One region of the Halioglobus sp. Uisw_031 genome, then DNA from elsewhere that is predicted to be linked to it. Evidence: predicted binding sites of a transcription regulator. Region 1 holds the regulator's gene; the other holds the start of a gene.
The links. The regulator sigma-54, encoded in region 1, starts transcription at its own class of promoters, with help from an activator protein. The targets are predictions, from matches to a motif close to TGGCACANNNNTTGCNNT.

Region 1 (3,108 bases):
AGCAAAGGTTCATTTGCACACACTAATTCCGCTATCGTTTCAAACAGTCTTTTCTTGCTGGGTCCATGTGCGTGACAGACGGTGCGCTCTGGCGTTAGTATTTGGCTTAAAAGGTGCATAGCTTCGTCTTTAGTGTCCTCGGTGTTTTTGCTTGTGTTTGATCAATTGACGATCCAGCTTGTCAGCTAGAGCATCGATGGCGGCATACATGTCATCCGAATCCGCATGAGCGAACAGGTCGCCACCCGCTATGTGTATAGTGGCCTCAGCTTTTTGCACCATTTTCTCGATAGTGAGAATGACATGGGTCTTCGTGGTCTGGTCAAAATGACGCTGCAGGCGCTCGAATTTGTTCTCCACGTACTCCCTCAGAGGGGTGGTTATTTCGAGATGATGACCAGTGATTGTCAGTTGCATATAGTGCTGCTCCGCTTTGTGGGGTTGACATTGGCGACGCAACTAAGCGTTGCCAGATAAGAATACTTTCAGTCTAGACTAACCGTTTACGCTCGTTGGATGGAGCGATAAACAGTTTTTCTCGGTACTTGGTGATAGTTCGACGAGCAACTTCAATGCCCTGTGCATGCATCAATAGCGTAATTTTGTTATCGCTCAGCGGTTTACGTGGATTTTCTGCCGCGACTAGTTTTTTCATTAGAGCCTGAATGGCTGTTGATGAACATTCGCCACCTGAAGACGTCGCCACATGGCTGGAGAAGAAATATTTCAGCTCAAAAATACCCCGTGGGGTATGCATGTACTTGTTGGTGGTAGCTCTAGAGATAGTAGACTCGTGCATTTCGATGGCCTCGGCTATATCGTGCAGCACCAAGGGCTTCATGGCCTCCGTGCCATACTCAAGAAAATTTCGCTGGCGTTCAACAATTTTGCTAGCAACCTTAATGAGTGTTTCATTGCGGCTTTGCAGGCTTTTAAGGAACCAACGTGCTTCTTGCAGATTATCCCGTAAATAGGTGTTGTCTACACTGGTATCACCCCGCGTCACTAAATTAGCGTAGTGGGTATTGATGCGCAGCTTGGGGATGATGTCCGGGTTGAGTCCGACCAGCCAGCGGCCATTCTTTTTGCTGACATAGACATCTGGCACAACGTACTCAATATCCTTTGGCACTGCTGTGTGCCCGGGGTTGGGGTCCAGCGATTGAATGAGAGCGAGCACCGCTTTGAGTTCTTGCTCCTCGAGTCGCATGCGCCGCTGAATCTGTTCGTAGTCTGTGGCGGCTAGTTGGTCCAGATAGCGATTCACTATCTGTTTGGCCTGTGGCAACCAGGCAGTGGCAGGCGGCAACTGGTTTAGCTGAATTTGCAGGCACTCCTGAAGGCCGCTAGCGCATATGCCGGAAGGTTCAAATTGTTGCAGGCGGTGAAGGACGGCAACCACCTCTTCAATGTCGATATCCAGATCGTGAGTCAAGGAATCGTAGATGTCTTCCACGCTCAATGTGAGGCGCCCATTGTCATCCGTAGCGTCAATAATGCACAGGGCAATTAGGCGGTCAGTGTCAGATAGTCTCGTGAGGCTAAGTTGCCACAGTAGTTGTTCGCGCAGTGATTCACTGGCGACTTTGCGTCCGGCTATGTCGTCATCGAAACCCTCATCGTCTTGTGGCGACTGAGCGGGAGCCGAAGAAGACGGCAGCAGGTCCTCCCATTGCACGTCAACGGGCAGCTCATCAGGCATGGTCGTTAGTTCATGTGTCTCCCAGTCCGACCTCTCGTTCTGATTGTCGTTGGCTGTGTGCTCCAGGTTCTGCAGGGGGCCGTCACTTCCTTCGGCGCTCGATTCCTGTGGTTGATCATCCTCGAGATCAAACAGATCATCCTCAGACTCAGACTCCTCTAAAAGTGGGTTGCTATCCAGAGCCTGCTGTATCTCTTGCTGCAGATCCAGGGTAGACAGCTGCAATAAGCGGATGGCTTGCTGCAGCTGCGGAGTTATCCTCAGCTGTTGGCTCAGTTTTAGTTGTAGTGACTGCTTCATTAGAAGGTCTCTAGCACCCTTATTTTGCGGGCCTATCAGTCTGTATGGTAAAGGCTAAGGCTCCCAGTGTAGCGCTGGCCGCCGTTGCGTGGCAACTAGTTGGCCCGATAATTGCTTGTTTTTTGATTCATGGAGCACGATTTTTGGGCGCAGTGGCCGCAGTCTGGTTCTACGACAAGACGTTATGGGAACTGTGAGTCGGTGTTGGAGTTCCGCAGCGGCTACATGCGGAACTGTTCTCCCAGATAGACTTTGCGGACGTGTTCATTGTTTAGCACGTCTTCAGGCGTCCCAGAGGCGATGATGCAACCCTCGCCAACGATATAAGCTTTTTCACAGATATCCAGCGTGTCACGCACGTTGTGGTCGGTGATAAGGACACCGATACCTCTGTCACGCAGGTGATTAATAATCTCTTTGATATCGATGACTGAGATAGGGTCTACACCTGCGAAAGGCTCATCAAGCATAATAAAATCGGGCTCTGTGGCCAGCGCACGGGCAATTTCAATGCGTCGCCGCTCGCCACCTGACAGGGATTGACCGAGACTTTCGCGCAGATGTTGGACATGAAATTCCTCCAGCAATTCATCCCTTCGAGCCAAGCGTTGCTTTTTGTCGAGATCCGAACGCGTTTCCAGTATAGCCAAAATGTTGTCGCCTACAGTGAGTCGTCTGAATATCGAGGCCTCCTGCGGCAGATAGCCGATGCCGCGACGTGCCCGCTCATGCATGGTGAGTGAGGTGATATCCATGCCATCTATACTAATATCGCCTCGGTCAGCAGAGATGATTCCGATGATCATGTAAAAGCAAGTGGTTTTACCCGCACCGTTCGGTCCTAGAAGGCCTACGATCTGTCCACTGTCTAACGATAGTGAGACATCGTGTATCACTTCCCTTCCGCGGTAAGCCTTGGCCAGGTTATTCGCTCGTAGTTCTGCCACTGCCGCTCTCTTCTAATTGCTCTGTTGCCGGTGGAGCGGACATTTCCGCTGATGGCTGTTCCTCTGGCGTTTTTTTGTCTTCCGTGGTTTGCACGCTGGGCGGAATGACGACCACAACCTTGTTACCTGTGCGCGTTTGATCGGACTGCGCAGTGATTA
Region 2 (3,108 bases), 460 kb from region 1:
CCTGAACGTGGAGGTCGATACGGTCCAGTAGCGGCCCTGACACCCGTGATCGATAGCGCTGGATTTGTTCCGGTGTGCAGCGGCAGGGCCGATCGGGGTCGCCGAGGTAGCCGCAGGGGCAGGGGTTCATTGCGGCGACTAACTGAAATCGCGCAGGGTAGGTGATCCTGTGGCTAGCGCGCGCGAGAGTGATCTCACCGGACTCCATCGGTTCCCTTAGGACTTCGAGGCAATGGCGGCTAAATTCTGGCAATTCGTCCAAAAACAGCACACCCCCATGAGCTAGGGAGATTTCTCCCGGACGCGGCTTGCTGCCGCCACCGACTAGAGCCGCAGCGCTGGCGCTGTGGTGTGGATTGCGAAATGGCCGCTGAAAGACAAAGTCGCCCTCGGCAGAAGGGCTGTCAATATCGCGTAAGGCCAGACCAAGCAGGACCTCGTGCGGGGCAGGTGGCGGCAGTATGCCGGGCAAGCGACTGGCAAGAAGCGTTTTTCCCGTGCCCGGAGGGCCCCAGAGTAAGAGGTTGTGGCCACCCCCAGCGGCTATTTCCAGTGCGCGCCGGGCACCTTCCTGTCCTACAACGTCGCACAAATCCGGGTGACCCTGCACCGTAGCGGCGACGCCGGCCTGCGTGACTGCGATTTTCTCACTGCCGTTGAGGTGCGCGCAGAGTGTGAGAATGTCTGGCGCGGCAATCACCCTACTGCCCGGGACGATTGCGGCAGCTGAGGCGCATGCGGTGGCAACGACCAGTTGGCGACCCTTGCCGCTCGCCGCGACGGCGGCGGCAACGACACCTGGGACGGGCCGCAGGCTGCCATCGAGAGCCAACTCTGCGAGAAATTCATGTTGTGCAAGAGAGTGCTGTGGCATTTGCCCAGAGGCACTGAGAATACCCAGTGCGATCGGCAGGTCAAAGCGCCCGCCTTCCTTGGGCAGGTCGGCCGGAGCCAGGTTTACGGTGATACGGCGATCAGGGAAGGTGAAGTGGGAGTTGAGGATGGCGCTGCGTACGCGGTCTTTGCTCTCTCGCACGGCTGTCTCTGGCAAGCCAACGATATTAAAGGCCGGCAGGCCGTTGGATAAATGCGTTTCTACTTCTACCAAAGGGGCGTCAATGCCCGATAGCGCACGGCTATAAATTACAGACAGTTCCATGGCTCTTCCTTGAGCGTGTTATTGTTGCTTCTGTGACGGGATCCTGCGCGCTGGCTGAACCCCCGCTATTCACTTCTGGGTCAGGTGTTCCAGTTCTTGGGTCATTTCCTCCAATGTCGCTTCCAGTAAAACCACGCGGGCACGGGTACGCTGGAGTATTTCAGTTTGGGCGTCAAACTCCTCGCGGCTCACCATATCAAGTCGAGACAATGTCGATTGCGCCAATGCGCGCAGGCTTTTATCCACGTCACTCTTAACGCCGCTGGCGCCGACCAGTTCGCTGACCTGCTGTAGAAGCTCCCAAGGAGGTGGGGGTACTTTTAGTGCCATGAGCTTACCTTTGCGCGTAATTGTGAGTCGGCCAAAGTCTAGACCATTTTTCCGACCGGGCACAGCGCATAAACACGCACCGTATTGGTGCGCCGCACGATAATGTGGCCTTGTCACGGGTTCCAATGAGCACATATTAAGAGAATATATTTCATATCTTATTGAAAAATAACAATAATATATTTTTTGGCACAGACTCTGCATTATCTCGGCTGACAGTCTAGTGAGGTGGACGCAAAGCCCCCCGCAGCACCCAGATACTGCCTGACTAGTACTGCGTAATTTGACGTTAAACTCTAGGAGTAGATAACATGAAAAACAAAATACTGTTAACCGCAGTAGCCACTTCAACCCTTTTGGCTGGTATAGCCGCAACGTCCGCACAGGCCTTTGATATCAGCGGCAACATGGCACTGGTATCCGACTACCGATTCCGTGGTATCTCTCAGACCGGTGAAGACGCCGCTGTGCAGGGCGGATTGGATGCGTCTTTCGAGTCTGGTTTCTATGTAGGAACGTGGGCATCGTCGGTTGATTTTGGCGATGTTGATGATGGTAGCGGCAGCTTTGGAACGATGGAGATTGACTATTATGCCGGATGGGGTGGTCCTATCGGCGATACCGACTTCAGTGTTGATGTCGGTTATATGTATTACCAGTATCCGGGCGACACCGTTAACCCTAGCGGCGACTATGCGGAGTTTCACGTCACCGGTTCTTGGGAGGATTTGTCTGTGGGTGTGATTTACTCTGACGACTTTTATGCTGAGACGGGTAAGTACATGTACTATTCCGGCGACTACAGTATGACTTTCGCGGAAGACTTTTCTCTGGCGTTACACGCTGGCTACAACGATTTTGATGAAGCCGGTTTCTTCGCAACCGATACGGATACGTACGCCGACTACTCGGTGACTCTCGGCTATACGTTCAAAGGGGTTGACCTGTCGGTGGCTTGGGTAGGCACAGACCTGGACGATGTGGATTGCTTCGACTCCAGCATCTGTGATGATACTGCCGTTTTCAGCATTAGCAAAAGCCTTTAACCGCCTCGGGTCGACCAGTTTTCTGGTCGACGCTCTCACTCTGGAGATTTTTATGAAACTAATTACGGCCATTGTTAAGCCATTTAAGCTAGACGACGTGCGCGAGGCGCTGTCAGAGATTGGCGTTCAAGGAATTACTGTGACCGAGGTCAAAGGGTTCGGGCGACAGAAGGGCCACACGGAGCTCTATCGTGGGGCGGAATACGTTGTCGATTTTCTGCCAAAAATAAAGATTGAGGTGGCCGTTGCCGGCGGTGCTGTAGATCAAACCATCGAAGCCATTACCAATGCAGCCAATACCGGCAAAATTGGTGACGGCAAGGTATTCGTCTCCGAACTGGAGCAAGTGATTCGTATTCGTACCGGCGAGACCGGCGAAGACGCAATTTAACCATATCCCTAAACGACCGTTAGCGGAGAACTATACTCATGGAACAAAATATTTTCGAACTACAGTACGCCCTAGACACATTTTACTTCCTGATCTGCGGTGCACTCGTAATGTGGATGGCAGCAGGGTTCGCTATGCTGGAGGCAGGCCTGGTCCGCTCCAAGAACACGACAGAGATACTA

Region 2: ABXT62_RS01610 (TorF family putative porin) is a predicted target of sigma-54. The motif match lies at 1,677-1,694, and genes of this name have one in related genera.

The regions. Positions count from the first base shown of each region.
Region 1 covers NZ_CP159826.1:818,025-821,132, forward strand. Annotated here, with positions in the region: gene ptsN (PTS IIA-like nitrogen regulatory protein PtsN) at 1-119, opposite strand, end outside; gene hpf (ribosome hibernation-promoting factor, HPF/YfiA family) at 130-417, opposite strand; gene ABXT62_RS03835 (RNA polymerase factor sigma-54) at 491-2,002, opposite strand; gene lptB (LPS export ABC transporter ATP-binding protein) at 2,224-2,949, opposite strand; gene lptA (lipopolysaccharide transport periplasmic protein LptA) at 2,927-3,108, opposite strand, start outside.
Region 2 covers NZ_CP159826.1:361,446-364,553, forward strand. Annotated here, with positions in the region: gene ABXT62_RS01600 (YifB family Mg chelatase-like AAA ATPase) at 1-1,159, opposite strand, end outside; gene ABXT62_RS01605 (accessory factor UbiK family protein) at 1,229-1,489, opposite strand; gene ABXT62_RS01610 (TorF family putative porin) at 1,801-2,535, shown strand; gene glnK (P-II family nitrogen regulator) at 2,588-2,926, shown strand; gene ABXT62_RS01620 (ammonium transporter) at 2,965-3,108, shown strand, end outside.